Regions from separate parts of the Paenibacillus sp. M-152 genome, predicted to be linked through region 2. Evidence: predicted binding sites of a transcription regulator. Region 2 holds the regulator's gene; the other holds the start of a gene.
What was found. The regulator CtsR, encoded in region 2, represses protease genes until heat stress. The targets are predictions, from matches to a motif close to ATGGTCAATAAAGGTCAAACA.
Positions count from the first base shown of each region.

Region 1: the regulator CtsR is predicted to act here: its motif matches at 9,991-10,011, upstream of clpP (ATP-dependent Clp endopeptidase proteolytic subunit ClpP).

Region 1 covers NZ_CP034141.1:309,204-325,603, reverse strand. Annotated here, with positions in the region: gene rnr (ribonuclease R) at 1-1,680, opposite strand, end outside; gene secG (preprotein translocase subunit SecG) at 1,869-2,102, opposite strand; gene eno (phosphopyruvate hydratase) at 2,426-3,712, opposite strand; gene gpmI (2,3-bisphosphoglycerate-independent phosphoglycerate mutase) at 3,776-5,320, opposite strand; gene tpiA (triose-phosphate isomerase) at 5,322-6,074, opposite strand; gene EGM68_RS01460 (phosphoglycerate kinase) at 6,134-7,315, opposite strand; gene gap (type I glyceraldehyde-3-phosphate dehydrogenase) at 7,439-8,449, opposite strand; gene EGM68_RS01450 (sugar-binding transcriptional regulator) at 8,542-9,579, opposite strand; tRNA gene EGM68_RS01445 (tRNA-Arg) at 9,840-9,911, shown strand; gene clpP (ATP-dependent Clp endopeptidase proteolytic subunit ClpP) at 10,123-10,719, shown strand; gene EGM68_RS01435 (PdaC/SigV domain-containing protein) at 10,832-11,941, opposite strand; gene EGM68_RS01430 (SIMPL domain-containing protein) at 12,179-12,934, opposite strand; gene EGM68_RS01425 (HPr family phosphocarrier protein) at 13,207-13,476, opposite strand; gene whiA (DNA-binding protein WhiA) at 13,612-14,556, opposite strand; gene EGM68_RS01415 (gluconeogenesis factor YvcK family protein) at 14,562-15,548, opposite strand; gene rapZ (RNase adapter RapZ) at 15,561-16,400, opposite strand, start outside.
Region 2 covers NZ_CP034141.1:5,200,505-5,216,904, reverse strand. Annotated here, with positions in the region: rRNA gene EGM68_RS22940 (23S ribosomal RNA) at 1-579, shown strand, start outside; rRNA gene rrf (5S ribosomal RNA) at 657-773, shown strand; gene EGM68_RS22930 (GNAT family N-acetyltransferase) at 937-2,124, shown strand; gene EGM68_RS22925 (CtsR family transcriptional regulator) at 2,658-3,122, shown strand; gene mcsA (protein-arginine kinase activator protein McsA) at 3,207-3,731, shown strand; gene mcsB (protein-arginine kinase McsB) at 3,761-4,825, shown strand; gene clpC (ATP-dependent protease ATP-binding subunit ClpC) at 4,870-7,314, shown strand; gene radA (DNA repair protein RadA) at 7,558-8,931, shown strand; gene disA (DNA integrity scanning diadenylate cyclase DisA) at 8,944-10,020, shown strand; gene pssA (CDP-diacylglycerol--serine O-phosphatidyltransferase) at 10,075-10,821, shown strand; gene EGM68_RS22890 (PIN/TRAM domain-containing protein) at 11,012-12,097, shown strand; gene ispD (2-C-methyl-D-erythritol 4-phosphate cytidylyltransferase) at 12,168-12,866, shown strand; gene ispF (2-C-methyl-D-erythritol 2,4-cyclodiphosphate synthase) at 12,863-13,339, shown strand; gene gltX (glutamate--tRNA ligase) at 13,379-14,839, shown strand; gene cysE (serine O-acetyltransferase) at 15,321-16,001, shown strand; gene cysS (cysteine--tRNA ligase) at 16,026-16,400, shown strand, end outside.

The DNA.
Region 1 (16,400 bases), 930 kb from region 2:
AATCGGTGATGTAAAATGAGAGTAATACTCCGCAGCCAGTCCAAAATGTCCTGTAGACTCCGCATCATATTTTGCCTGCTTCATCGAACGCAGCATCATTGTGCTAAGCACCGTTTGCTCCTTCGTACCCTGAATGTCTTCTAACAATGTTTGCAGTGCTCGCGGATGAATGGAATTTCCTCGGCCTTTGATCTGATGACCAAAATTAGCTGCAAAAGCCATAAAGTTTTGCAGCTTCTCTGGGTCGGGGTCCTCATGAATCCGGTACAAGAACGGTACCTTGAGCCAGTGAAAATGTTCGGCTACCGTTTCATTGGCCGCCAGCATAAACTCTTCAATAATTTGTTCGGCTATCGTACGATCCCTCTTCACAATATCGACAGCTTTGCCTTCATCATCTACAATCACTTTGGCCTCATCAAAATCAAAATCAACTGCACCGCGGCGCATCCGATTCGCACGCAGCTTCAATGCTAAATCCTTCATCGTACGGAATACATCAACCAGGTCCTTGTACCGTTCCATCAGTTCTGCATCTTCCTCTTCGAGGATTTTGCGAACGTTAGTATAGGTCATCCGTTCCTTCGTTTTAATCACGCTGGTGAAAATATCATGCTTTACGACCTTCATATGCTCATTGAATTCCATCTCACAGGATAAAGTCAGTCGATCCACCTGAGGATTCAATGAACAAATTCCGTTTGAAAGTCGATGAGGAAGCATTGGAATGACACGGTCAACCAAATACACACTACAACCGCGGTTATATGCCTCCAGATCCAGCTTTGAGTTCTCACGCACATAATACCCTACGTCAGCAATATGAACGCCCAGACGATAGTTTCCGTTCGGCAAACGCTCTACATTAACCGCATCATCGAGGTCTTTGGCATCCTCCCCGTCAATGGTGACAATGATCTTATCGCGCAAATCACGCCGTCCCTGACGTATAATCTCCTCTTCCGTAATCGCATCAGGAGCCTCATCCGCTTCCGCCATCACTTCATCCGGAAAAGCTTCTGGGAGCTGATGCTTGCGAATAACGGACAAGATGTCAACGCCCGGATCATCCTTATGACCCAGCACCTCCAGCACTTCGCCTTCTGCCGCTGCACGTCCTTCCGGATAGCTCACAATACGCACGACGACCTTTTGTCCGTTTACAGCTCCGTTAAAGCTGTCCTTAGGAATGAAAATGTCCCGGTTAATACGTTTATCATCCGGCAAAACAAAACCGTATGCTTCGTGGCTCTGAAACACACCGACTACCTGAAGCACTGCGCGCTTCACGATTCGCACAACTTCGCCTTCTAGTCGGCCACCCGCAGGTCCCTTTGATGTTACTCTTACCAGTACCGTATCTCCATTCATCGCGCTCTTTAAGTCGTTAGCATGAATGTATACATCCGGGTGCTCCCGGTCCTCTGGAATCAAAAAAGCAAAGCCCTTGGCATGGGCCTGCAAACGCCCGCGCTGCAAATCCATCCGTTCTGGAACACCATAACGGTTCGTACGGGTCAGCAGAATTTTCCCGTCTTCCTCCAATGCGTTCAAGAGCTTAAGAAATTCACGAAACTCTTCTGCATCCTTAATGTCAAAATGTTGCTCCAGCTCCTGGTATGTCATAGGCTTGTATGCGGTCTCGCGCATGAAATCAAGTAGTTGTTGCTCTGTTATCATAATTTTGTCCACCTCGGGTGACCTTTAATTTTCAGTAATAAATCCGCATGTTCCTTGTTCCTGATACAAGGCTCTTTATATACTCATACCCTAGTATACACGAATTTAATCGACGGCATCCCTGCCTGTCCAAAATCCAAAAAAGCCCCCGTTTCCCGTGAAACGAAGGCTTAAGGTGTATATTTATCTTATTTTGCGAAAAATGCAACCAAAACGGAAACGATCATAAAACATGCACCCAAAACAGCAGTTACGCGTTGTAAAATCAAATCCATACCGCGAGCTTTGGTCTTGCCGAACAGATGCTCAGCACCGCCAGAGATGGCACCGGACAAACCTGCGCTTTTCCCCTTTTGCAGTAACACAACCGCAATAACAGCAATCGAGAACACAACGAGCAGCACTTTCAAAAAGATTTCCATGAAAAATCCCACCTCCTGAGCTTATACATCTGTTTTGCAAAACAACACAGCCTCTTTTATGAAAACATGCACATATCATGCTTTAAATAGCCGGAAATTAACGCAAAACACTATTTTCATTCTACCACAGCTTCCAGTAGATAACAACAGCTACAGCAAGACACTTAGCCATTAAGCTTCTGTAGATAATAGATTATCCATAACAAAAAACAGACCTGCTTGCATATAGCGAGCAGGTCTGTTTTATTATGCGCAAAAGCTTCGAGCGTCCTGACCCTATGATAAATCATAGGCCCGAGACACCACCAGCATTTTTGGCAATATTATTTTTTCAGGTTGTAGAAAGATTTCAGGCCGTGGTATTGAGCCAGTTCACCCAGTTGATCCTCAATGCGGAGCAATTGGTTGTACTTCGCAATACGGTCAGTACGGGAAGGAGCACCAGTTTTGATTTGGCCTGCATTTGTTGCAACAGCGATATCAGCGATTGTGCTGTCTTCGGATTCACCGGAACGGTGAGAGATTACAGCTGTGTATCCTGCGCGTTTAGCCAATTCGATAGCATCGAATGTTTCAGTCAGCGTACCGATTTGGTTTACTTTGATCAGGATAGAGTTACCGATGTTTTCATCGATACCTTTAGCCAGACGCTCTGTGTTAGTTACGAACAGGTCGTCACCAACCAATTGGATTTTGTTGCCCAGTTTTTCAGTGAGCAATTTCCAACCTTCCCAGTCATCTTCGGAGCAACCATCTTCAATAGTGATGATTGGGTATTTATCAACCCAAGAAGCAAGCAGGTCAACGAACTCAGCAGAAGTGAAGGATTTGCCTTCGCCTTCCAAAGTGTATTTTCCATCTTTGAAGAACTCAGTGGAAGCAACGTCCATACCGAGGAATACGTCAACGCCTGGTTTGTAACCAGCTTTTTCGATCGCTTCGATAATAGTGGACAGAGCTTCTTCGTTGGATTTGAAGTTAGGAGCAAAACCACCTTCATCACCAACAGCTGTGTTCAAGCCTTTGGAATTCAGTACGGATTTCAGGTTGTGGAAGATTTCTGCGCCAACACGCAGAGCTTCTTTGAATGTAGGAGCGCCTACAGGCAGAACCATGAATTCTTGTACGTCAACGTTGTTGTCGGCATGAGCACCACCGTTAACGATGTTCATCATTGGTACTGGCAATTGTTTAGCGTTGAATCCGCCCAGGTAAGTGTACAGTGGCAAGCCCAGAGCTTCAGCAGCAGCGCGAGCTACAGCCATGGATACAGCCAGAATTGCATTCGCACCCAGTTTACCTTTGTTTGGAGTACCGTCCAATTTGATCATCAATGTATCGATTTCTACTTGGTTCACAGCATCCAAGCCGATTACTTCAGGAGCAATAATTTCGTTCACGTTTTTAACAGCTTGCAGAACGCCTTTACCCAGGTAACGGGATTTGTCGTTATCGCGAAGCTCTACAGCTTCGTGAGCGCCTGTGGATGCACCAGAAGGAACGATAGCGCGACCAATCGCACCGGATTCCAGATATACTTCAACTTCAACCGTAGGGTTACCACGGGAGTCGAGGACTTCGCGAGCGTACACGTCAGAAATAATAGTCATTTGTACTTAATCTCCTTTGTAATTCATAATTTATTGGACAAGCCTATACTTATTAAATCAAGCTTACTTGCGGGATGCAATCATAGATTTTCCTGTCATTTCCGCAGGTTGCGGAAGTTGCATCAAATCCAGAAGCGTTGGAGCTACGTCAGCCAGAATTCCATGCTCACGCAGAACGATATTTTCGTCAGTCAAAATGAACGGAACCGGATTCGTTGTGTGAGCTGTGAACGGACGTCCCTGCTCATCAATTTCCATATCCGCGTTACCATGGTCAGCGATGATAATTACCACGCCACCTTTGGCTTTAACTGCATCTACAACACGTCCAACACATTCATCCGTCGTCTCTACTGCCTTAATTGTTGGTTCCAGCATACCGGAGTGTCCAACCATATCCGGATTGGCAAAGTTCAGGATAATCGCATCATGCTTGTCAGCTTCGATTTCCTTAACAGCAGCATCCGCTACTTCATACGCACTCATTTCAGGCTGCAGATCATATGTAGCCACTTTAGGCGAATTGATCAAAATACGAGTTTCGCCAGGAAGCTCCACATCGCGTCCGCCACTGAAAAAGAAAGTAACGTGCGGATACTTTTCTGTCTCAGCAATACGCAATTGCTTTTTGTTGTTTTGTACCAGCACTTCACCAAACGTGTTGTCCAGATTTTTCGGTTCATAGGCAACAAAGCCTCCAACCGTTTCACTGAACAAGGTCAGGCAAACAAAGTGCAGATCCTTAGGCCATTTTGGCCCACGGTCAAAACCACGGAAATCTTCATTGGTAAATACTTGAGACAATTGAATCGCACGGTCAGGACGGAAATTCAGGAATACGACAGAGTCATTGCTTTCGACCAGCCCTACAGGGCTTCCATCAGCCTTCACAATAACAGTTGGTTCCACGAATTCATCGAACACTGACTTTTCATACGATTCCTTCAATGCTTCGAGTGGGTCGGTGTATTGAGGACCTTCACCGTATACGATTGCACAGTAAGACTTCTCAACACGTTCCCAACGTTTGTCGCGGTCCATTGCATAATAGCGCCCTTGTACGGTTGCAATTTGGCCAATGCCCACTTCCTGAATTTTAGCGACCAGTTGTTGCATAAAGCCTACGCCGCTATCAGGCATAACGTCACGTCCATCCATGAAAGCATGAATGTACACTTCAGTTAATCCTTCTTTTTTAGCCAGATCCAGCATAGCGAACAGATGGCTGATATGGCTATGCACACCACCGTCGGACAGAAGTCCGTACAGGTGAAGTTTAGTGTTGTTCTTCTTCGCATGTTGCACGGCTTTAACCAATGTTTCATTGTCGAAGAACTCGCCTTCACGGATGGACTTCGAAATACGAGTCAAATCTTGATATACAATTCGACCTGCGCCGATATTCAAGTGACCTACTTCGGAGTTACCCATTTGTCCTTCCGGCAGACCCACCGCTTCACCAGAAGCCGTCAACGTGGTATGTGGATACTGTTTTAAATACCGGTCGTAATTCGGTTTGTTGGCCTGTGCAACCGCATTGCCTTCCACAGTGTCACGCAGTCCGAATCCGTCCATAATAATTAAAGCTACCGGTTTTGGTGCTGTCATCTTACTTCGCCCCCTCAACAAGCGCGATGTACGACGCCGGTTGAAGACTGGCACCGCCCACGAGCGCGCCGTCGATATCGCTTTGACCCAGGTACTCAGTAACATTTTCAGGTTTTACACTACCACCGTACTGAATACGTACAGCATTTGCTGTATTTTCATCATACAGCTCTTTAATCAGACTACGGATGTAGGAAATCACTTCATTCGCATCCTGCGAAGTGGAGGATTTGCCTGTTCCAATGGCCCAGATTGGCTCATAAGCAACTACGACTTGTGCTGCTTGATCTTTAGCCAGACCAGCAAAAGCTGCTACAGTTTGCACTTTTACAACTTCTTTGGTTTGACCTGCTTCACGGTCTTCCAGCTTTTCGCCTACACATACAATTGGTGTCAGGCCATGACGGAATGCTGCATGAACCTTTTTGTTCACCGTTTCGTCTGTTTCGTTGAAATACTCACGACGCTCGGAGTGTCCGATCACAACGTAGTCTACGCCCAGATCTTTAAGCATTCCGCCGCTGATTTCACCTGTAAATGCGCCATCTTCTGCAAAGTGCAGGTTTTGTGCGCCGATTTTAATAGATGTGCCTTTTACTGCTTCAACCAGAGCAGGAAGATTTGTAAATGGAGCACATATAACGCTCTCCACTCCTGCAACCTCTGCTTTACCTTTGATCTCTTCGATGAAGGTTTTAGCTTCTGGTACGGTTTTGAACATCTTCCAGTTACCCGCGATAATCGGTGTTCTCAATGGTTTCAACTCCTAACTATTAGGTGCCCTAAAGCCTTTATTACGCGTAATGCGTTTGATTATTTATCGTTAAGTGCAACAACACCCGGAAGTGCTTTGCCTTCCATGAATTCCAGGGATGCGCCGCCGCCAGTGGAGATGTGATCCATTTTGTCAGCCAAGTGGAATTTTTCAGCCGCAGCCGCAGAATCACCGCCACCAATGATGGTGTATGCTTCTGTTGTAGCACAAGCTTCCGCTACTTCACGAGTACCGCCAGCGAAAGGCTCGATTTCAAATACACCCATTGGTCCATTCCAAACAACCAATTTGGAGTTTTTGATAACATCTGCATAAATTTTACGAGTTTTCGGTCCGATATCCACGCCTTCCCAATCTGCAGGAATGCCGTCGATGTCCACAATGTTCGTGTTCGCTGTAGCACTGAAATCGTCAGAGATAACGATATCCACAGGAAGGTAGAAGTTTTTGCCAAGCTTCTTCGCTTTTTCAATAAATCCAAGAGCTACGTCCAGTTTGGATTCATCCAGCAAAGATTGACCCACTTCATGACCTTGAGCTTTGAAGAATGTATAAGTCAAACCGCCGCCAATAATTACGTTATCTGCAATGTTCAGCAGGTTGTCGATTACGTCGATTTTGTCTTTTACTTTGGAACCACCAATAATGGCTGTAAAAGGACGATCTGGATTCGACAAAGCTTTACCAATAACAGACAACTCTTTTTCCATCAGCAAGCCGGAAACAGCCGGAAGGAAATGCGCGATACCTTCTGTAGAAGCATGAGCACGGTGTGCTGCACCAAAAGCATCATTCACGAAAATGTCAGCCAGTTCAGCAAATTGCTTAGCCAGTTCAGGATCATTTTTCTCTTCTCCTGGGTAGAAGCGTACATTTTCAAGCAATAGCACATCGCCGTTTTGCAGTTCAGCCACTTTCGCTTTAACAGCTTCACCAACTGCTTCGTCCACTTTAACAACTGGCTTTTTCAGCAGTTCGGACAAACGTACACCAGCAGCAGTCAGACGCATGGATTCAACGACTTGACCCTTTGGACGTCCAAAGTGACTCGCCAAAATAACTTTTGCACCTTTTTCAATCAGGTAGTTAATGGTTGGCAAGGTTTCGCGAATACGCTTGTCATCTGTAATTTTACCATCTTCAACCGGAACGTTAAAATCTACACGAACAAACACCCGTTTTCCATTCAGTTCTATATCACGTACGCTCTTTTTGTTCATCTCCATATTCCTCCGCACCCTTATAATTTTACGAAACAGGAATTTAAGGCACATTTTGATATATAAAGAGCGGAAACAATAACACCTGTTTCCGCTCTATGATGTTGCTCGATAAGGAAATTCTTATTTAGCCAATTTAGCGAAGTATTCCAAAGTACGGATCAATTGTGCAGTGTAGGACATTTCGTTGTCGTACCAAGCTACAGTTTTAACCAGTTGTTTGTCGCCAACAGTCAGAACTTTAGTTTGAGTTGCATCAAACAGGGATCCGAAAGTCAGACCTTTGATGTCAGAAGAAACGATTTGATCTTCAGTGTATCCGTAAGTTTCAGGATCGGAAGCTTCTTTCATCGCTGCGTTGATTTCTTCAGCAGTTACGTTTTTCTCCAGAACTGTTACCAGCTCAGTCAGGGAACCTGTTGGTACTGGAACACGTTGAGCTGCGCCATCCAATTTACCTTTCAGCTCAGGGATAACCAGACCGATTGCTTTAGCAGCACCAGTAGTGTTAGGGATGATGTTTTCAGCTGCTGCGCGAGCACGACGGAAGTCACCTTTAGCATGTGGAGCATCCAAAGTGTTTTGGTCGCCAGTGTAAGCGTGAATTGTAGTCATCAAGCCTTCAACGATACCAAATTTGTCTTGCAATGTTTTAGCCATAGGAGCCAGGCAGTTAGTTGTGCAAGAAGCACCGGAAATTACAGTTTCAGATCCGTCCAGAATTTCATGGTTTACGTTGTAAACGACAGTTTTCATGTCGCCAGTAGCTGGAGCGGAGATAACAACCTTTTTAGCGCCGCCTTTCAAATGTTTCTCAGCAGCTTCTTTAGTTGTGAAGAAACCTGTGCATTCCAGAACGATGTCTACACCCAGGTCTCCCCAAGGCAATTCTTCTGGGTTACGGTTAGCCAAAACTTTAACTTCTTTACCGTTTACTTTGAAGAAACCATCATGTACTTCTACTTCCCCTTGGAAAGTACCTTGTGTTGTATCATATTTCAACAGATGCGCCAGCATTTTGGAATCTGTCAAGTCGTTAATTGCTACTACTTCAATACCTTCTACGTCTTGAATACGGCGGAAAGCAAGGCGTCCAATACGTCCGAAACCGTTAATACCAACTTTAACTGTCATGAGTGAGTTCCTCCCAAAGTTCGTTTAGTTTAGTTTTATATATTCAAGACAGACCCGAAAGCCCGTCAAGACAACACAATTAAAAAACCTTATCAATCTCTTAAATAACGGCTTACAATCTCGGCAGCAGCGCCTTCGTCGGTGACAAGAATGTCTTCCTGTCCGAAACGCAATACCGCATGAATAGCAGCCGCCTTGCTCTTGCCTCCAGCCACACCTAACACCGTCTCCGTGCGCCTGATGTCCTCCAAACGGAGTCCAAGCGTCAGCATTCTGTGAACAACGACGCCGTCTTCGTTAAAATAATAACCAAACGATTCGGCGACCGCGCCCTCATTGCTGATCTGGGCAAAGGTTTCAGGGTCAAGCTTGCGTCTGTGGGCCATTGCTATGGCGTTGCCTATCCCGTGAATGATAATACGACTCTCTCGAATCAGGCTCAATATATCCTGAATATTCGTATCCTCAAGCAAGGAGTTGTAAGCATGATTGCTGAGCAAATCCGGTACATGGAGCAGACGGTATTGAGCGCCGACCTTGCGAGCCATCGTGGAAGCAATTGTATTTGCCTGCATTTCCATGCTCTCTCCCAAACCCCCGCGTGCCGGTACAAACCATCCGCCTTTAAGCGGGCCGTTAGCAGGTAATGTCAGTTGTTCCGCCACATCTGCAATCGTCGTGCCACCTGTTACAGCGACCACGTCCTCGTCATCCATAACACTCAGCAGCGCCTTTGCGCCAGCACGGCCCAGTTCCTGCTTCGCTAACGGTGAAGCATCCGAATCCCCTGGAACGACAATCACCTTCCTCAAACCGTAGGCTTGACGAATCTGATCCTCCAATTGGGACAGGCCGAACAAGTTGTTCGCAATCGGCTCCAGCTGTTCCAGCAGATCCAGTCCTGCTTTGCTCACCTTCATGCCCACACTCTCAATCTCAATTAGCCCTTGCGCTTTAAGGAGATCAGTCTCAGCGCGCAGTACGCGCTCGGTCATATCCAGTGAAGCTGCCAGTGTTCTGCGTCCAATAACTTCGGACAGCATAATCTGATGCAGGATCGTGTACCTTTTTTTCAAAACATCCATGAGGTCGGGCAGAAGCTGCTTCTGTATTTCTAATATCTTTCGCATGCTTTCCACTCCCGCACACTTCTAAGTTCTGTCTCTATGCTATATCTCTAACTGGTCTTAAAATGTCCCGGGATAACTTTTTAAGTCCCACGTATATCTTACCCAATATTTGCTTCACATGCAAGTCTATCTGAACCTATATTTCTCAACTTTTTATGTGAATATGCGCACGTAATAAAAGCTTGCAATTCAATGCCGTATATCATATAATCATCTTTGTTTCCAAATTAATTAGTTAGTTGCTTGTAATGTTCATCTGTGCGCCCGTGGTCCAACGGATATGACGTAGGCCTCCGGAGCCTGAGATCGAGGTTCGATTCCTCGCGGGCGCGTCGTTTTATATGATTGGCTAAATGTTCCATATAATGTTTTTAACCAAAAAGAGCGCTGAGCGCTCTTTTTTTAATCAATAGTTTGACTTTCTTTGACTTTTTGTTTGAAATTGTTTATCATGTGGTTAATACGGTAACAGTTTATAAATAGGGATGTGTAATCGGCATATCCACCAAATCCACTAACGATATTTAAGGGAGGTTTTTTGACGTGAGCTATGTTCCTATGGTAGTAGAACAAAGTAACCGCGGCGAACGCGCCTATGACATTTATTCCAGACTGTTGAAGGATCGCATTATTTTGTTGGGCTCGGACGTCAATGACGTTGTAGCCAACTCAATTATTGCACAAATGCTGTTTTTGGCTGCTGAAGATCCTGAAAAAGACATTCACTTGTATATTAACAGTCCTGGCGGTTCCATCACAGCTGGTATGGCCATTTTCGATACGATGCAATACATTAAACCTGACGTATCTACCATTTGTGTAGGTATGGCTGCTTCCATGGGTGCTTTCTTGCTGAATGCAGGTGCCAAAGGCAAACGTTTTGCCTTGCCAAACAGTGAAATTATGATTCACCAACCACTGGGCGGTGCACAAGGACAGGCAACGGATATCGAAATTCGCGCCCGTCGCATTCTGAAAATGCGTGACAAATTGAACCGCATTCTCGCAGATCGCACAGGTCAACCACTGGAACGCATCGAAAAAGACACAGACCGTGACTATTTCATGTCCGCTGATGATGCCAAAGAATACGGTATTATTGATAAAGTGTTAACTAGCTCCTCTCCAGAAGGTGTATAAGAAAAGTGGTTTACTTCTGAATAGCTGGTAAATAGAAAGGCTGCCTCGGATTTTTGTATCCAGTAGGCAGCCTTTTTGATTTGCTATTTTTTAAAAATATAGGTCATCCAAATTATTGATTTTGTCCCGCAAAAGGCTTTCCGCCCTGAGGTAGCAGTTGAGCGAACGAGTAAGTAAACTCCGGAATTCCATACGCGTATGGGGCATAATCATACAAATCAAACACGATGGTTACTCCACTATTGGTCACATAAAAATTCTGATCTGCGGCCAACTCTTTAAATTTTTCAAAACCTTCGCCAGCCTGGAGCGCATCAATTTTTTTCTTCAAATCAGCATTCAAAAATTTTTTATAGTTCGGATTTGCCTTCAATACGTCAGACAATTGCAGCAGCTTGCCATCAGCGAGCGAGAACGTGTATCCTTTACGCGCCGTCATGCCATGTGCGCCACCTGTATACGAGTAGTCCTGCATAATCACACTTAGAATACCGTCCTTGTTATAGGCAATTGCAAAATCATTCTCGAAATCATACGGTCTTTCTGCTGTAACCTCTCCCTCTGCCACCATCTTTTTGCCTGCTGCCAATACTGTCTCTGCATGCTTTTTTAGCACATTATTAATGGTCTGTTGAGCCTCAGGATTCAGCTGGCTGCCGCTGATTTGTGGATACTTAATCTTATAAGATACCTTTGCATTGCTCGAAGCTGGAAGCGTCTGAGATGCAATTGTGATTGGATTTAGCTGGCTTTTACTCAATGTTACGGTTTTCTGAGCTGCATTCCACTGAGCATCGATACCCAGATAGTCTTTCAGCAGACTCATAGGAATGTACAGCTTCCCGGCGATCATTTTGGCATCCATGCTGCGCGTGTTGATTCCGTTCACATTGACATAGGCATCCGAGGAGGAGACCACGATATAGAGCTTGTTGTACCCACTCCCCACTGTATATGTCCCTTCTTTGGTGTCATAGCTCACCGGAATTCCCAAGCTGTCACGCAGTGCTGCCACTGGAATCATGGTGTTCCCGTTCACTTGAATACCTTTAGCGGCCAACGTTTTACCATTCCATTGGATGGCGATCCCTGGTTGCTGTGTTGTCGCTTGCTGCTGTTTGGTCGATGCTGCCCCAATATAGGAAACGGGAATAACCGCAACCCCTGCTAAAATTCCCGCTGCCAGCAATGCTGAGCCCCATTTTTTTGTATGTTTGTTCATCGTAAGTATTCCTCCTATTGCAAATCTGTATAATCTATGTGTTTTGATCACTTTTCTTATTATATCTATACCCTATTGTATGTAGTTTACAATCTGTACACTCCTTGATTTCAATCTGTACACCTAACAGCCATTAGCTATGACAGACTCATTACAAAACGGTTTCAATAGACAAAAGAAGCCAACAAGTCATCCTGCAATGTTGCAGGCGCTTGCGGCTCCGCTTAATGGTCTATACTAGTTCATCTCATATTGGGCAGACACTTGGACTTTCACCGTTACTTGACCCGACTGTATCTCTGTTCCGCCACTCATATCCATGAGCGCTTTGGACATGGCATTCTCACGTTGTGTGTAAACCTGAGCTTCCCCGCCATCTACTGTCACATTCACCAGAGCTCCTAAACCGCGTTTAGCTGATTTTGCTACGGCACTTGCTTTGGATTGAGCATTATCCAACGCCTTTGCAATTGCTGCTTCCTCATAAGCGGAAGGATTCTCTACGGAAAACTGTATATTATCTACGTTGTTTGCACCGGAATTTGTAGCCTCATCCAACAGTTGACCAATTTTATCCAAATTGCGATATTTCACTGAAAGTGTATGGTTGGCCATGTAGCCTTTGAGCTTCTGTCCTTCTTTCTCGTTATAGGTATAGTTAGGCTGTACAGAGAACTGGCTTGTCTGAATATCGTCTGCACTAATGCTCCATTTTTCTTTTAACAGCTGTGTAACCTTGTTTATTTTCGCAGCATTGGCTTTTTGAGCTGCAGCAGCGGTGTTTCCTTCCGATTGCACACCAATAGAGAGATAAGCGATATCTGGCTTAGCCATTATTTCACCACTTCCACTCACGTTAATTACACCATTCGCCGTCGTCGCCGTTGCTGCATAAGCGCGATCAGCTCCCGTCCACAGCCCTCCTGCTACTCCTCCAGCTAATAATGCTCCTGCAAGAATTGCTGTGCTTACTGTTTTTGTCCAAACTCTCATTGTAGTCAGCCTCTTTCTTGAAAATGTTTGTACTTTCCAGACGGAAAAAACGGGAAAAGGTTGCAGTCAAGCGGTATAAATTTCCGAAACAGAGCATTACCCAGGGGTTTTAATTATTTGTAGCTTGGACTTAACGCGGTCGCTATATTCAAATAAATATACATAAATAGCTTAATGGCGGGGCTGGTTGAATGCTTTTTCTGGATACAAAAAAAAGCCCCCGAGGGGGCTTTCACTAAGAGCATACATCATATCACAAAGCAAATGTTCGTTTATTGATTTTCCAGCTCTACCTTACTAACCAGACTTACTAAAGCGTTTACAGCCTGTTCGGCGTCCGCACCTTCAGCACTAATATTGATTTCAGTACCTGTACTGATGGCGAGGCTCATAATACCCATGATGCTCTTGGCATTAACCTTTTTGTCTTCTTTTTCCACAAAAATTTCAGATGAATATTTATTCGCTTCCTGTACGAACAACGCAGCAGGTCTGGCGTGCAGTCCTGTTTTCAAGCGTACGACTACTGGATGTTTTGACATGTCAGCTTACCCCCTCATCAAATAAATCTGGACGCTATTTACTCCATTTTATTTATCACATTATAACATTAACCCGGGACAGACACTAGAAAAAAAACTAAAAAAACCGGTTCTAAAAGCCCCACAGACCCTCTTTTACGGAATCAGGCCGTTTTCCCCCCTGATTTTGTCAGCCATCTCATCAATTTTGCGAAGTCGATGATTTACACCCGATTTACTCACGACCCCTTTGAGCATTTCCCCGACTTCTTTTAAATTCAAATCGGGATGAGCGAGCCGAATTTCTGCCACTTCACGCAGTTTATCTGGCAAGGTCTCCAAACCAACTTCCCTCTCCAGCAACTTAATATTCTCAATTTGCCGGACAGCAGCTCCGATCGTCTTGTTCAAATTAGCTGTTTCGCAATTAACAATACGGTTTACGGAATTGCGCATATCGCGCATGATACGTACATCTTCAAATTTGAACAAGGCTTGGTGCGCCCCAATGATACTAAGCAGCTCAATGATCTTCTCGCCTTCCTTGATGTAAAGGATAAAGCCTTTTTTTCGCTCAATACAGCGGGCATTGAGATGAAACTCATTAGCGAGATCAACTAGCGCCTGACAATGCTCCTCATACATCGAAGAAATTTCAAGGTGGTAAGACGATCCCTCTGGATTATTCACAGAGCCACCTGCCATAAAGGCACCCCGCAGATAAGCCCGCTTACAACAGTTTTTCCGAATGATATCCCGATTAATCCCGTCAGTGAACAAGAAACCTTCTGAGACAATATAAAGCTCCTTTAGCAGCTCTTGTACACCATTAGGAATGCGGACAATATACACATTATTTTTTTTCAAGCGCATTTTTTTCCGTACAAGCAGTTCGATGTGAAGTTGAAAATGCTTTTTGATCAAGGAGTAAATCCGCCTTGCAATCGCGGCATTTTCTGTGGACACGTCCAATATCACCCTTTTATTCGACAGTTGTACGGATCCGAGCATACGTATGAGCGCAGACAGTTCCGCTTTTTCACAGCAGGGCTGGCTTTCAATCATCGTAAGCTCTTTTTTCGTTTGTGCCGCAAAGGACAAGGGACTCACCTCCTTCTTAACATCCAGTTTTGTACCAATTGGTAAATATGCTGGCTCAGTTTGTCGGCGTCATGCCGTAAATACGTGCGGAACAGAACTAACGTATCTGCCACTACTTTATATCCTCGATCAGCCAGCTCGCCCATGTCTACTTGAACAGGCTTAGCTCCCTGCTCGGCATACATCTCCTGTACTTGGGGTGGAATTTCTCCGTTATTTACAATGACATAGTCGAACAGATGATGCCCTACATGCTCATAGATCGCTTGCAGGTGATCTCCCACTGTATAGCCATCGGTTTCCCCCGGCTGGGTCATCACGTTGCAGACAAATATTTTGATAGCATCTGATTTCACCACAGCCTCAGCAAGTTTCGGTACAAGCAAATTCGGTAAAATGCTGGTATATAGACTGCCGGGACCAATTAGAATCGCATCGGCTTCATTAATGGCTTCCACAGCCTCAGGCAACGGCTCCACGTGAGTCGGTTCAAGAAAAACACGTTTGATTCGTCCGCCCGCTTCTGGGATTTTGGACTCCCCGGTGATCACCGTGCCATCCTCCATCTCGGCGCTGAGCACAACGCCTTCCTCAGCCGCCGGTAGTACACGCCCTCGGACAGCAAATACACGGCTAAGCTCACGCACCGCCGTTACAAAATCCCCCGATATATCAGTCATCGCTGCTAAGATCAAATTCCCCAAGCTATGGCCTGACAACCCTGATCCAGCACCAAAACGGTATTTTAGCATATCTGACATTACTGGTTCCACGTCAGCCAAGGCAGTCAGCACATTGCGGATATCCCCTGGAGGGGGCATCTGCAGCTCACTGCGCAATATCCCGGAGCTTCCGCCATCGTCAGCGACTGTAACAATAGCCGTAATATCCAGCGGCTTTTGCTTCAAGCCCCGCAGCATGACGGACAAGCCGGTTCCGCCGCCCATAACAACAATACGTGGGCGCTCCCGTTGTGATCCGGTCTCTTTCATGATTTCACCTCATTAATGCCGGTCCCGATCAGCATCCCGATGCGAAACAGAAACGGATTCTGTCTCGCTGGCACCCAGCATTTTTCCTAAATACTCCGATATTGCAACTGAACGATGCTTACCTCCAGTACAGCCAATACCGATAATGACCTGGCTTTTACCTTCTTTGCGATACTGCGGAATCAAAAAGTGCAACATATCCAGCAACTTGGTCAGGAACGCCTGAGTCTCCGGCCACTTCATGACATAATCATATACATCGCTATCCTGTCCCGTGTGTGGACGTAGCTGGTCCACATAGTGGGGATTAGGCAGGAAGCGCACATCGAATACAAGATCGGCATCAATGGGAATACCATATTTGAAGCCAAAAGAAGTAATATTCACGGACAGCATACTGCTCTCCAGATGAGAAAATCTCGAAATAATCCTCGCCTTTAAGGTTGCGGGCTTCATCGTACTTGTATCAATAACCTGTGTAGCGGAGCTTTTGAGTTCCTCCAACATCTTACGCTCCAAACGAATCCCATCCAAAGGCATACCATCTGGAGCAAGCGGATGCCGTCGACGGCTTTCTTTGTACCGCTGTACGAGAACACCGTCATTCGCATTCAAGAATAAAATTTCACAATGAATCGTAAAATGATCTTTAATATAATTAAGCGATTCCGACAAGGCGGTGAAAAATTCTCGTCCGCGTAAATCAATGACAAGAGCCACTTTGCCTATTTTACCGTTAGACTGCTCAATCAACTCGGCAAATTTGGGAATCAGCACAGGGGGCAGATTATCAACGCAGAAGAAGCCCAAGTCTTCAAGGCTCTGCACCGCAATGGTCTTCCCTGCGCCTGA
Region 2 (16,400 bases):
CATTCGAAGAGTGCAAAGGCAGAAGGGAGCTTGACTGCGAGACCTACAAGTCGAGCAGGGACGAAAGTCGGGCTTAGTGATCCGGTGGTACCGCATGGAAGGGCCATCGCTCAACGGATAAAAGCTACCCTGGGGATAACAGGCTTATCTCCCCCAAGAGTCCACATCGACGGGGAGGTTTGGCACCTCGATGTCGGCTCATCGCATCCTGGGGCTGAAGTAGGTCCCAAGGGTTGGGCTGTTCGCCCATTAAAGCGGTACGCGAGCTGGGTTCAGAACGTCGTGAGACAGTTCGGTCCCTATCTGTCGTGGGCGTAGGAAATTTGAGAGGAGCTGTCCTTAGTACGAGAGGACCGGGATGGACGTACCGCTGGTGTACCAGTTGTTCCGCCAGGAGCACCGCTGGGTAGCTATGTACGGAAGGGATAAGCGCTGAAAGCATCTAAGCGTGAAGCCCCCCTCAAGATGAGATTTCCCAGTATGTAAGACCCCTTGAAGACGACGAGGTAGATAGGTTGGGGGTGGAAGTGCAGTAATGCATGGAGCTGACCAATACTAATCGGTCGAGGGCTTATCCTAAAGATAAGGCGCAATAAGTTTCGGATTCAGTTTTCAGGGTGTAACCTTGAATGTAGAATTTGCGAGGCAAATTCATGTTTGGTGGCGATAGCGGAGGGGTTCCACACGTACCCATCCCGAACACGACCGTTAAGCCCTCCAGCGCCGATGGTACTTGGACCGCAGGGTCCTGGGAGAGTAGGACGCCGCCAAGCAAAAGTGAAAAAGGATGATAACCTTAGCAGGTTATCATCCTTTTTTTTATGTATTTTGTGGATGGACACCTGCTTCTAAGGTTGACAGAGAGAAGATGCTTTGCGACACTCTAAGTGCGTATTTTTTTAAAAGGTCCAAGTATACGAGCGAGGTGACGAAGTTATGAAGATCAGGCAATTACAACGTGAGGAATTTGAAGCAGCTATTGAATTATCCCAGTATGCTTTTCAGTTTACAATGCCCCCGGAGGATCTGGAGAAAGCTAAGAAGAAATTCAAACCAGAACAAACATGGGGAATCTTCGACGGGCACGAATTGAATGCTAAACTGACTTTGCTGCCGCTACAAGTATACATACATGGTCAGGTTTTTGATATGGGGGGCATTGCTGGTGTGGCAACGTGGCCGGAAAAGCGTCGCGGGGGTATGGTTTCACGTTTGTTGACGCATGCGCTTGAAGAGATGAAGACTGCAGGACAAAGCCTTTCTTTTCTGCATCCATTCTCATTTGCCTTTTATCGTAAATTTGGATGGGAAACATATACGGAGTACAAAAAGTACGTCATTCCAATTGATAAATTCCCTGCTAAACTTAAAACAGAAGGTATAGTCAAACGGGATATCAAAAATATTTCAGAATTGGACCAAGTGTATCAATCGTATGCTTCACGTTACAATGGTACGCTGGTACGAGATAAGGAATGGTGGCAGGAACGGATTTTAAATGAAAATTATCGAACTGTAGTATATTACACGGATGCAGGCAATCCTCAGGGATATGCACTATACAAAATAGAAGATAAACAGTTAAATTGTGATGAGTTGGTATATGAAAATGAGACGGCACGTCGGGCTTTGTGGACTTATTTTGCAAATCATGACTCAATGATAACCCAAGGTAAATTTATTTACGTTCCAGCAGATGACAACCTGCCCTTTTTACTCGATGATCCGCGAATTCAACAGGAAACGGTGCCTTATTTTATGGGGCGTATTGTGGATGCAGTTGCTTTTGTAGAGAGATATCCTTTTGAGCAGATTGGAGAAGAAACAAGTTTGACCTTACATCTGACAGATCGGTATGCCCCTTGGAATGAAGGAGTATGGAGATTAACAATTACTACGGAGGGGCAAGGACATCTGGCAAGAGTGGATACAAGCAATTTATCTGACAACGCCTTAGCAGCTGACTTGAAACTGGGGATTCAGTCATTAACAACTTTAATGCTCGGCTACCAGCAAGCTGATAACCTGTCTAATTGGGGGCGTATTGAAGGAAGCAGTAAGTCTGTGGCTGCACTTAAACGTGTAATACCAATAAAACAAACGTTCTTATTGGATTTTTTCTGATAAAGGTCCAATTTCTTAATGTCCAACTTTTTTTAACCAAATAGGATGTGGTTTATCATAATTACTCAAAGCTCTTTCCATAATGGGAAGAGTTTTTTGTAATATGGTATAAAACATAATTAGATTGCGAAAAATGGTATTGACCCCTTGGCAAAAATGAAATTTGTGCTATAATACGAATATAGTCAAAGAAAGTCAAAGTCAATTGGAATCAGTGTGATTCCACAAAAGTATTATGTTGTTGGATTGGCCGTATATAACAATTTGACAGCAAAAAAGTAAAAAATAACGACCTGATTTGCGTATAGTTAGGAGCTGCTTCTTATGGACAGAAGAGAAGTGTATGATTTATCGCAAATAAAGGTCACACTAGAAACAAAACGGTACAATTCCAATGAATGTAGAACAGGCAATAGCCTGAATACAGCTTAGATTCGTGACTATACCGTTTGGTTAAGTTCAATATACGGCGGACTCTGTGGAGCGTGAAATGTATTTGAATTCTTGCGTTTCCGTTAGTGGAGGATGATGAAATGCGCAATGTTTCCGACATTATTGAACAATATTTGAAGAGCATGCTGCTGGAAAGTCCCCAAGGCTTAGTGGAGATTCAGCGTAATGATCTGGCTGACCGCTTTTCCTGCGTACCGTCGCAAATTAATTATGTAATTAGTACCCGGTTTACGCTGGAAAAAGGTTATGTGGTGGAAAGTAAACGCGGTGGTGGAGGCTACATTCGAATTCAGCGAATTCAATTACCTGCACAACATGCGATCCATACACACCTTCATCAGAGCATCGGGGAGGAAATTAGCCAATCGGCAGCAGAAGGACTGATTTATCAGTTAGAGGAAGCTCATTTTTTAAGCAAAAGGGAAGCTGGTCTAATGAAGGCTGCTTTATCAAGAGATACATTATTGCTAAAGCTTCCCTATCGTGACCAACTGCGAGCAAGATTGCTTAAGGCTATGCTGATCTCGTTGCTGGCGGCCAAATAGCTAGTATCCATTAACCAGTGAATAGAGATTTGCAATTCAGATGTAGGGATTTGTAAAAATCCTGACGTTGAAGGAGGTGCTTTTATGCTGTGCCAAGAATGTAATATGCGGCCGGCAACTTTGCATTTCACCAAAATTGTGAATGGCGAAAAGACAGAGTTTCATATTTGTGAGACATGTGCGAAGGAAAAAGGGGAGATGATCCCTGGAACACCTAATGGCTTTTCGATTCATAGCTTGTTGTCGGGGATGTTGGATTTTGACTCCAGCACAAAGAGCCAGTCTTCAGGTCACACTGTTCCCCAAAATCTGCAATGCAAGGATTGCGGTATGACTTATACACAGTTTAGTAAGCTAGGACGTTTTGGATGTCCATCATGCTATCAATATTTTGATAGTCGTCTGGACCCTCTGTTCAAGCGTGTGCATGGTAGTACGAGTCATGTTGGGAAAGTTCCGGTCCGTACTGGAGGCCGATTAAAGGTTAAACGGCAAATTGATGATTTAAAAAAAGAGATGCAACAACACATTGTACAGGAAGAATTCGAATCAGCTGCTGAGCTTAGGGATCAAATCAGAAAGCTTGAAAAAGAAATGACTGAAGAGTAAAGTTTGTGAAGAGTAGGAGGGAATGCGTGATGCCCAATATCCGATTTACGGAAAAGCCGCTAAGTGATTGGATGCGTGGTGATGCTGCGGATTCGGAGATTGTCATTAGCAGCCGGGTAAGAATTGCGCGTAACTTGCAGCATTTGCCTTTTCCCATGCTTGCTACCAATCAGCAGTCGGAAGAAGTGCTTCAACGCTTAACGGATATCCTTCAGTATGATGATTTGCGTCGTTTTGGTACTTTTCATACCTTGAAAATATCCGAGTTGGATGAGATCGACAAGCAGGTACTGGTTGAGAAGCACTTAATTAGTCCTAATTTGGCGAACGAATCTCGCAACGGTGCTGTGTTGATTAGTGATGATGAATCAGTTAGTGTTATGATAAATGAAGAGGATCATCTGCGTATTCAGTGCTTATATCCGGGATGTCAGGTGAGAGAAGCCTGGGAACGCGCTATGGTCATTGATGATGCATTTGAAGCTCATGTTGATTATGCATTTGATGATCGGAGGGGGTTTCTGACCAGTTGTCCGACGAATGTCGGCACAGGTATGCGAGCTTCGGTGATGATGCATTTGCCCGCATTAGTTATGACTCATCAAATCAATCGTATATTGTCCGCTGTTTCACAGGTAGGTCTTACGGTTCGCGGCATTTATGGTGAAGGCAGTGAAGCAGTTGGAAATTTGTTTCAGGTATCTAATCAGATTACCCTGGGACAAACCGAAGCGGAAATTATCGAGAATCTGCATGGCGTGGTGCTGCAAATTATAGAGCACGAACGTTCTGCCAGAGAACGATTGATGAATGAATCCATGCTGCGGATTACAGATCGGGTGATGCGTTCATTCGGTATTTTGTCATATGCAGCAGTTTTGGATTCCAAGGAGGCTGCACAGCGGCTGTCCGATGTACGTCTCGGTGTAGATTTAGGGATTTTGGAGCGTCCTTCCATTGCAGCGATGAATGAGCTTAATGTGATGACGCAACCTGGCTTTCTGCAAAAAAGCTTTGGGGATAAAATGAATACCGGTGAGCGCGATATGTACCGGGCGAAGCTGATCCGGCAAAAATTAGGCACAACCCTTTAATATATAGAATGATCTGAAATACACATTGTGGAGGTGCAGGATATATGATGTTTGGAAGATTTACGGAACGTGCACAGAAAGTGCTTGCCTTGGCCCAGGAAGAAGCTGTTCGATTGGGACACAACAACATTGGCACAGAGCACATTTTGCTAGGACTCATTCGTGAAGGCGAAGGAATAGCAGCGAAAGCCTTAATCGGTTTAGGGCTGGGACTGGAGAAAATCCAGGATGAAGTGGAAACACTGATTGGACGCGGTCAAGAGCAACCGACGAACATTGCCTATACTCCACGTGCCAAAAAAGTCATTGAGCTGTCTATGGATGAAGCACGTAAATTGGGTCATACCTATGTAGGTACCGAGCATATTTTGCTAGGTCTTATTCGTGAAGGTGAAGGCGTGGCAGCACGTGTTCTGAACAACCTGGGTATCAGTTTGAACAAAGCGCGTCAGCAAGTGCTTCAATTGCTCGGCAGCAGCGAGGCAGTTTCCAGCCATCACGGTGCTCCAGCTAATGTCAGCACGCCAACCCTGGACAGTCTGGCACGCGATCTGACAGCTTCTGCGAAGGAAAATAACCTGGACCCCGTTATTGGGCGCAGCAAGGAAATTGAGCGCGTTATTCAAGTGCTCAGCCGCCGTACAAAGAACAATCCTGTTTTGATCGGTGAACCTGGGGTAGGTAAAACAGCGATTGCCGAAGGATTGGCACAAAAAATCATAGCGAATGAGATTCCTGAAACGTTGCGCGACAAACGCGTAATGACACTCGATATGGGCTCTGTCGTAGCAGGTACTAAGTATCGTGGTGAATTTGAGGATCGCTTGAAGAAGATTATGGACGAGATTCGTCAAGCCGGAAATATCGTACTGTTCATTGATGAGCTGCATACGCTGATTGGTGCTGGTGGAGCGGAAGGCGCAATTGATGCGTCCAACATCCTGAAACCTGCTCTGGCACGTGGCGAGCTGCAATGTATCGGTGCTACTACGCTGGATGAATATCGCAAATATATTGAAAAAGATGCTGCTTTGGAGCGTCGTTTCCAACCTATTACAGTGGATCAACCTTCTCCAGAAGAAGCAATCCAAATCTTGTATGGTCTGCGCGACCGTTACGAAGCGCATCACCGTGTAAAAATCACGGATGAGGCTATTGAAGCTGCAGTAAGATTGTCAGATCGTTATATTACTGATCGCTTCCTACCGGATAAGGCTATTGACCTTATTGATGAAGCAGGCTCCAAGGTAAGGCTGAATTCCTATACAGTACCGCCAAACCTGAAACAGCTGGAAAACCGTCTGGAAGATATCCGCAAGGAAAAAGATTCAGCGGTACAAAGTCAGGAGTTTGAAAAGGCAGCTGCGCTACGCGATACAGAGCAAAAGATTCGTGAAGAGCTGGATGTCACTAAAAACCAATGGAAAGAACAACAGGGGCGTACAGATTCCGAAGTTACACCAGAGGATATCGCTCAGGTTGTTGCCATCTGGACTGGTGTCCCAGTCAGCAAGCTAAAAGAAGAAGAAACACATCGTTTGCTGAATATGGAGCAACTGTTACATGAACGGGTGATTGGGCAGGACGAAGCTGTTAAGGCAGTAAGCCGGGCGATTCGCCGGGCACGCGCCGGTCTGAAAGATCCGAAGCGTCCAATTGGCTCCTTTATTTTCCTCGGTCCAACTGGGGTTGGTAAAACAGAGCTGGCACGCGCCTTGGCTGAATCTATGTTTGGTGATGAAAATGCGGTTATCCGTATTGATATGTCCGAATATATGGAGAAGCACTCCACATCCCGTCTGGTAGGAGCGCCTCCAGGGTACGTTGGATATGAAGAAGGCGGTCAACTGACTGAGAAGGTACGTCGTAAGCCTTACTCTGTTGTGCTGCTGGATGAAATTGAAAAGGCACACCCAGAAGTATTCAATATTCTGCTGCAAGTGTTGGAGGATGGACGTCTGACGGATTCCAAAGGTCGTGTTGTTGACTTCCGTAACACACTCATCATCCTAACTTCCAACGTTGGTGCGCAGGCAATCAAACGCAACTCCACGCTTGGCTTTACAGCTGTTGTGGACGCTGGGGCGGATTACGATAACATGAAGGGCAAAGTGATGGATGAACTGAAGAAAAGCTTCCGTCCTGAGTTCTTGAACCGGATAGATGAAATTATCGTTTTCCATTCTCTCGAAGAAAAACATATTGCCGAAATTGTTTCACTCATGTCTGAGGAGCTGCGTAAGCGTCTGAATGAGTATGAGGTGGACTTTGAGTTGACAGACAAGGCTAAGAATTTCCTTGCTAAGGAAGGCTTCGATCCAGCGTATGGTGCGCGTCCATTGCGTCGTGCAATCCAGAAGCATATTGAAGATCGCCTGTCCGAGGAACTGTTGACTGGAAACATTTCTAAAGGCGACTCTCTCTACATTGATGAAGAGAACGGCGCATTGACAGTAACGAAAAAGGATAATGTATCCGCGAAGTCCTAAAGCAGTTTAGTAAATAAAACATTAGAAAAGGGTGTCTCGCAGGCTGGAAAGCTATTGCGAAGGCACCCTTTTTGTGTATTGAATACCTTGAATGGGTAGGCTAAAAGCTTTGGGAAAGTTTGTGATACTGCTTTACGTCCGCCAAGCTTCAATGGTAAACTTTTATTGTTACAGCTCTTTCAGGTGCTGTGTGAAGAATAAATTTGACATCATCGTCGTCAAGAAGGAGCCAGGGAATAAAGTATGGCTAAAGTGAAAACTAAATTTTCCTGTACGGAATGTGGCTATGAATCGCCTAAATGGTACGGAAAATGCCCTGGATGCCAGGCATGGAATTCCATGGTCGAAGAAACGGAAAGCGTTGTAAAAACTCAAGGAATGGGATCTTCCCTTCTTACTCATAGCACAAAAGACAAACCGCTTCCTATTATTGAAGTGGAAAGTGGCAAAGAAACACGAATTTTGACGGGAATTGGTGAATTAAATCGTGTACTTGGTGGAGGTGTGGTGCCAGGTTCACTTGTTCTGGTGGGTGGTGATCCGGGGATCGGCAAGTCTACGCTTATGCTGCAAACCTCTAATGAGCTGGCTTTAACTGGTTTAAAGGTTCTGTACGTGTCTGGTGAGGAATCCGTCCGCCAAACAAAGCTACGTGCAGATCGCCTCGGTGCCTTGTCTCCCAGTCTGTACGTATTATGTGAGACGAATTTGGAGACGATTGAAGAAGCAGTGGACAGCTTGAAGCCAGAGTTTTTGGTCATCGACTCGATACAGACTGTATATTTACCTGAGGTGACAAGTGCGCCTGGTAGTGTAGCACAGGTGCGCGAGTGTACTTCACGATTTATGCGGATTGCCAAAGGATTAGGTATTGCTACAGTACTGGTAGGGCATGTGACCAAGGAAGGCGCTATTGCAGGTCCGCGTTTGTTGGAGCATATGGTCGATTGTGTACTTTATTTTGAAGGAGAGCGTCATCATACGTATCGGCTGTTGCGTGCGGTTAAGAATCGCTTTGGTTCTACAAATGAAATTGGTATTTTTGAAATGGCCGAAAGTGGTTTGCGTGAGGTGGCGAATCCTTCTGAACTTTTCTTGTCCGAACGGCCACTGGGGGTGGCAGGTTCCACCGTCGTTGCCAGTATGGAGGGAACCCGACCTGTATTGGTTGAACTGCAAGCACTAATTGCAGCTACACATTTCCCATCTCCACGCCGAATGGGTACGGGGATCGACCATCATCGGATGGGATTAATCATTGCCGTCCTAGAAAAGCGGATGGGCATGTTTTTGCAAAACCAGGACGCTTATCTCAACGTTGCTGGAGGCGTAAAGCTGGATGAACCAGCGGTGGATTTAGCTATAGCGGTGAGCATTGCTTCCAGCTTTAGGGATGCTCCTACCAAGCCGTACGATGTGATTTTTGGTGAAGTAGGACTGACAGGCGAGGTGCGGGCTGTATCCCGAGCAGAACAGCGAGTGCGAGAAGCGGAGAAGTTAGGTTTCAAACGGGTGATCATGCCCGAGAAAAGCTTAAAGGGCTGGACACATCCGAAAGGGATACAAATTATAGGAGTTGGAACGGTGGCAGATGCACTGGCAGCCGCATTAGATTAGGGGGCATTGAGAATGAAGGAAGCGAGCCAACTGGATAAAATGAACGATTTGCTGCGGCTTGTGGCACCGGGAACTCCCTTTCGCGACGGATTGGAAAACGTTTTGCGTGCCAAAACGGGTGCTCTTCTGGTCGTTGGCTATAGCCCGGAAGTAATGGAAGTCGTGGATGGCGGTTTCTCTATTAATTGTGATTTTTCACCGAACTATTTGTATGAGCTGGCTAAAATGGACGGCGCAATCATATTGAGCGAGGATTTAAAACGAATTTTATATGCCAATACGCAATTGATTCCCGATTCCTCCATTTCGTCCATAGAAACAGGGATTCGGCATCGCACGGCGGAACGAGTTGCGAAGCAGACTGGCAAACTGGTTGTGTCTATTTCCCAGCGTCGTAATATTATTACGTTGTATCAGGGGACTTTACGGTATGCGCTCAAGGAAATCGGGGTTATTTTAACGAAAGCTAATCAGGCCATTCAGACGCTGGAAAAATATAGATCCGTATTGGGGCAAGCCTCAACGAATTTAACTGCTTCTGAATTCGAAGAGCTGGTTACCATGCCAGAGGTTGTTAATGTCATTCAACGGATCGAAATGGTGCTGCGCATCAAAATGGAGATCAAACGATTTATTAACGAGCTCGGAAATGAGGGCAGGCTGATTAGCATGCAGATGGAGGAGCTTGTCAGCAATATCGAGGAAGAAGCTTGGTTGCTGTATAAGGATTATGCCAAAGACGACAGCGACGAGAAGATTCGTGAAATTATATTGGGACTCAAACGTTCTACGGACGACGAATTACTGGATGTAAATCATATTGTACGTTTATTAGGCTACCCTTCTTCAGCAGCGACATCAGAAGAATATATTGCTGCACGAGGATATCGGGTGCTGAACAAAATACCTCGTTTGCCAAATGTAATTATTCATAATCTGGTAGAACGATTTGGGTGTTTTCCACATGTCATGACAGCAACGATTGAAGAACTAGATGAAGTAGATGGCATAGGAGAGGTTCGTGCACGTACGATTAAAGAAGGGCTTAAACGTTTGCAGGAACAAGTTTTCATTGACAGACAAATGTAAATGTAATACAGTGAAAGGATTATAATGGAACAATTCATACATTGAGGTGAAGAGATGATTACCAAATCAATTCCGAACATGTGTACCTTGGGTAACTTGTTTCTCGGAATGATCGCCATTTTATTGGCCGTAGACGGAAAATACAGCCTTGCCGCTATTATGGTTATTGTCGCCATGTTGTTGGACGGACTGGATGGAAGGATGGCCCGGGCTCTGAATGCCCAGAGCGAATTCGGTAAAGAACTGGACTCCTTATCAGATATGATATCTTTTGGTGTTGCTCCCGCAGTTATTATGTACATTGTTGCTTTTCATGATGCGAATTCGGCTCTCGCTTGGACGGTTACAGCCATTTTTCCGATGTGCGGAGCATTGCGTTTGGCTCGTTTTAACGTACGTCCCGGTGTACCAGGTTATTTCACAGGTTTGCCCATTCCGGCAGCAGGTGGCGTATTAGCCACTTTGTCCTTATTCCATAACGAGATTTCTTTGTTATACATGTCGATTGCCATGTTGCTGGTCTCTTATTTGATGGTTAGCTCCATGAGATATCCGAATTTCAAAAAGGTCGGTCTTCCGAAAAAAGCGATCTGGATTGCTCCATGGGTCGTAATTGCAGCGGTGTTTCTGGCCGTTAAATTTCCTGATCAGCTGTCGAAGCTGATTTTTGTACCATTGGTGCTATATGCATTGTACGGTATGAAGCTGAACATTCGGAAGCTATCACGCAGACGTGGACGGGAACGAGATCGTTCTAATCAAGAAGAACAGGACGACCAATATCGTCATTCGCAACGTTAGTGTCAGACAAGAACTAGAAGAAGCATTTATTTCCTTGATTCATTCAGGGAGATAAATGCTTTTTTTATGCATAAAAAGTGAAAACACAGGGTTAGTTATGCGAGAAATGGATCATACTGGTAAGGGAAGTGCTATGTATCGAATAAATAGCAGACTATTGAAAAGAAAATAAAGGAGGTATAGAGACTCAATGTGGAGAAAGGCTATTTTAACTTTTACAGGATTGTGCGGCGCGTGGTTTGGCTATACGTTATACCAGCGGATAGGAGGCATCGTATCGTGGATGCCACAATGGTTGAGTGATGGTTCTTTACCAGGAATGGCTGTTTGGATGTTAGCGGGAGCAGTGCTATTTATGGCTGGCTGCTCATTCGCAGGGGCGTCCGTGGCGAATCGATTGCAGCAGGGTATTGAAGGCTTGGTACGAATTCCGATGAATGAGATGATGGCAGGTGTGATGGGGTTAGCAGTGGGGCTGATCCTTTCCTTGGCAGTTTACCCACTCTTTTCAGGATTGGGGGCACCTGGTCTACTTATCCAGACTGCAGTTACCTTGGTATGCGGGTATGTGGGATTGATGGTAGGGCTAGAAAAACGGGACGAGCTGTCATCCTTTTGGAACTCAGGTTTTTTTGGTCGGGGAGCGGATGTAGAAGAACGCAAGCTGGAGGAACATAAAATTTTGGACACCAGCGTCATTATAGATGGGCGTATTGCGGATATCTGCAAAACAGGGTTTATTGAAGGAACCATTGTGATTCCTGAATTTGTGCTGGAGGAGCTTCAGCATATCGCAGATTCTTCAGATTTACTTAAGCGTAATCGTGGGCGGCGAGGTCTGGATATTTTGAATAAAATCCAAAAAGAGCTAGATGTGAATGTGCTCATTTATGAGGGGGATTTTGAGGAAATTTCAGAGGTCGACAGTAAGCTGGTTAAGCTTGCAAAAGTGTTGCAGGGTAAAGTTGTAACTAATGATTTTAACCTGAATAAAGTATGCGAACTTCAAGGTGTGTCTGTGCTGAACATTAATGATTTGGCGAATGCAGTGAAGCCTGTCGTACTGCCCGGTGAGGAGATTATGGTGCAGATTATCAAAGACGGCAAGGAGCATGGGCAGGGGGTAGCTTATCTGGATGATGGTACGATGATTGTTGTGGAGGGTGGGCGTGACTATATTGGCTCTCTCATGGAAGTGCTGGTCACAAGTGTACTTCAGACCTCTGCGGGTCGCATGATCTTTGCTAAACCGAAATTATTGGAAAAAGCTCAATAAACGAGGTATGATGAAGTAGATGTGTTATCATACGGATCGTCCAAGTGCGATCAGGGCAGGAGTTATTTGAATGAACAATCAGGTAGGAGTCGTGATTGTGGCGGCCGGGCGCGGCTCCCGTATGGGAACGCAGGAGAGCAAGCAATTTCTGCTTTTGCGAGACAAGCCCATCTTCATACATACACTTGAAATATTCGCAGCAATGCCTGAAGTGGATGAAATGGTGATGGTTACTGGAGCTGGAGATGTGGAACGTTGCAGAGACTGGGTTCATCAATACAAGATTGGTAAAAATGTACGAGTGGTGGCTGGTGGCAGTGAGCGCCAGCATTCGGTTTATCGCGGTTTGCGCCACTTGCAAACAGATTGGGTGATGGTGCATGATGGTGTGCGTCCACTGATTCAATCTGAGCTTGTACGTTCATGCCTGGAGGCTGCCCAGCGTACTGGTGCTTCTGTAGCGGCAGTACCTGTAAAGGATACAATCAAGCAAGTGAACGGGGATGGTATCATTACAGCAACGCCGGATCGCCGAAGTCTGTGGAGTATTCAAACGCCACAGACTTTTCGTCTTTCCGATCTGCTGCGGGCCTATGAGGAAGCGGAGCAGTCAGGATTTTTGGGGACAGATGATTCTATGCTGGTGGAGCGGCTAGGCATTCCAGTTACTGTCGTCCAAGGCAGCTATAAAAACATCAAAATTACTACGCCTGAGGATTTGGAGATGGCGGAGTTATGGGTAAAGACAGAGGGAGAGGATATCAAATGATCAGAATAGGGCAAGGATTTGACGTCCACCAGCTGGTGGAAGGAAGGCCATGCATCATCGGAGGCGTACATATTCCGTATGAAAAAGGTTTGCTGGGCCATTCCGATGCAGACGTGCTGCTGCATGCCATTAGCGATGCCATCCTGGGCGCGCTTGGCTTGGGAGACATCGGAAAGCATTTTCCGGATAACGACCCTGAATTTAAGGACGCTGATAGCCTGAAGCTACTGGAGCATGTGTGGGGGCTGGCTAAAGAGCGGGGATATCGCTTGGGGAATATTGATTCTACGATCATTGCGCAGAAGCCCAAGATGGCATCATACATTCCGCAGATGAATGAAATCATCGCCCGGGTGCTGGAAGCAGAGGAGTCGTCCCAGGTAAATGTCAAGGCGACGACGACGGAGCAGCTCGGGTTTACTGGGCGGAGCGAAGGCATCGCAGCTCAATCGGTTGTCTGTCTAATCAAGTAAATGCTATCATCTTGAGTAATTCTATTTGGAGGAGATTATATGAGCACGGAAGTTCGTGTACGCTATGCACCAAGTCCTACAGGGCATCTGCATATTGGCAATGCCAGAACAGCATTATTTAATTATTTGTTTGCCCGCAATCAAGGCGGGAAATTTATTATTCGCATCGAAGACACAGATGTGAAACGCAATATTGAAGGTGGAGAAGAAAGCCAGCTTAAATATTTGAAATGGTTAGGCATGGACTGGGATGAAAGTATAGACGTGGGCGGCGAGTTTGGACCTTATCGCCAGACCGAACGCTTGGATATCTACAAAAAATACTGGCAGGATTTGCTGGATCGTGGTTTGGCATACCGCTGTTATTGCACGGAAGAAGAGCTCGAACGTGAGCGTGAAGAACAGATGGCGCGTGGGGAGACTCCACGTTATTCAGGCAAACATCGTGATTTAACAGAAGAACAGTGCCAAGCTTTTGAAGCCGAGGGCCGTGTACCAAGTATTCGTTTTCGCGTACCAGAAGATCGTGAATATACGTTTGATGATATGGTTAAAGGTCAAATTACGTTCAATTCCAAGGAAAGCGGCGATTTTGTTATCGTCAAAAAAGACGGTATTCCGACATATAACTTCGCCGTAGCGGTTGACGACTATTTGATGAAAATATCGCATGTACTACGGGGCGAAGATCATGTATCTAATACACCGCGGCAGTTGATGATTTTTGAAGCTCTCGGCTGGGAGCCTCCACGCTTTGGTCATATGACGCTGATCGTAGGCGAGGATCACAAAAAGCTCAGCAAACGAAATGAATCCATTATTCAGTTCATGGAGCAGTACGATAAGCTGGGCTATCTGCCGGAAGCTATATTCAACTTTATTGCACTGTTGGGCTGGTCTCCGGAAGGCGAGGAAGAGATCTATGATCGGGAACAACTGATTTCGATTTTCGATCCTAATCGTTTGTCCAAAAGCCCAGCTGTATTTGATACAAACAAGCTTGCTTATTTGAATAATCATTATATTAAAAAAGCTGATCCTGAGCGGATTGCCAGCATGGCTATTCCACATTTGCAGGCAGCAGGGCTGTTGCCGAATGAATTATCGACGGAACAACAGGATTGGGCTAAAGCTCTTGTCCGCTTATACCAAGAACAAATGACTTCAGCGTCTGATATTGTGACGTTGTCTGAGTTGTTTTTCCGTTCGCATCTGGAGTTGGATGCTGATGCGGCGGCTGTTCTGGCCGAAGAGCAGGTTCCTGATGTACTTAGAGCCTTTGCAGGTAAGGTTGAAACGAGCGAGGAATTTACAGCTCCACAAATGGCCAAGCTGATCAAGGAAGTCCAAAAGGAAACTGGTTTTAAGGGGAAACAGCTGTTCATGCCGATTCGTGTGGCCCTTACAGGTCAAACTCATGGACGGGATCTGAACGAGACCATCTATTTACTTGGACGTGACAAGGTGTTGGATCGTCTTAAGGCACAAATTAAAGGCTGATATTTCTTGTCAATTTGTTGTCTTTTCGCTATAATGACTCCATTGATATGGATTGATACTTACGTGTAAAGGCTGCGAACAGGAGAAGTACACTGCATAAGGGCATCTACCAGAGAGGACGGTCGAGGGGAAACCCCAGGCTGAGAACCGTCTAGATGACCTGCGGAGGAAATGCGCCTGGGAGCCGTGCGCCCGAACCCTCGTTAGCCTACAATGCTAATGCGGCAAGGGCTTGCCGATTCGTTCCCGTTACAGGACGCCAAAGACGGACTTTTCTGCTTTTTTTGTAGCAGATATGTTCGAAGCAGAGTGGGACCACGTATATGCGTCTCTGCAGCCTAGGCTGCGGAGACGCTTTTTCATTTTTATCAGATTCAGACTCGCTGTAGATTGAAAATTGTCGAAGCGTGCTAGTGACTACGAAAATTGGCGAAATCTGAAGTGTGATGCGGCGAGGATATGGAGGGAAGAGGAGGGCGACATGTTCAGGCATTTCAAATCCGATATTCAAACTGTTTTGGATAATGATCCGGCCGCCCGGAGTAAGCTGGAAGTCATTTTTACGTATTCTGGCGTTCATGCCCTTTGGGCACACCGAATCGCACATTGGTTTTATTTGCGAAAGTGGTGTACTCTAGCCCGTGTTATATCCCAGGTATCGAGGTTTATGACAGGAATTGAAATTCATCCTGGCGCTCGTATCGGAGATCGGCTGTTCATTGATCACGGCATGGGTGTTGTCATTGGCGAAACCTGTGAAATTGGCGACGATGTCGTGTTATATCAGGGGGTTACTCTTGGAGGGACTGGAAAAGAGAAAGGGAAGCGCCACCCCACCATTGGGAATAATGTCGTTATAGGCTCGGGTGCGAAAATATTGGGTTCATTTACGATTGGGGCGCAATCCAACATTGGCTCCAACTCGGTTGTGCTAAAAGAAGTTCCGCCAAACAGTACGGTAGTGGGCATCCCAGGGCGAGTGGTCAGACAGGATGGCAGACGTCCAGATCGACTTAGTCACCAGTTGCCTGATCCGGTCGTCGATTCTATACGGTCTCTTCAAATGGAAATAGAACGATTGCGAGCAGAATTGTCTGATTTGAAGGAGGAGCAATCTGCTCAGAAACATCAGGTGACCCAAGAGAATAAATTACAAGGATAATTTTCATGAGGGAGGAACATAACGATGTCGCTTCAAATTTATAATACAATGACGAGGAGCCGGGAGCCTTTTGTGCCACTGGAGCCTGGAAAGGTTAAAATGTATGTATGTGGTCCTACAGTGTATGATTACATTCATATTGGTAATGCACGGCCTGTAATTGTGTTTGATGTGGTACGCAGCTACTTGGAGTATGTGGGCTATGATGTAAACTATGTGGTGAATTTTACGGATGTCGATGACAAGTTGATCCGCAAAGCTCGGGAACTTAATATGGAGGTTCCGGCAGTTGCTGAGAAGTTTATTGCTGCCTATCATGAGGATTTGGCAGGATTGAATGTTCCTGCTGCCAGCATAAATCCTCGTGTAACTGAGAGCATGGATCTGATTATTGATTTT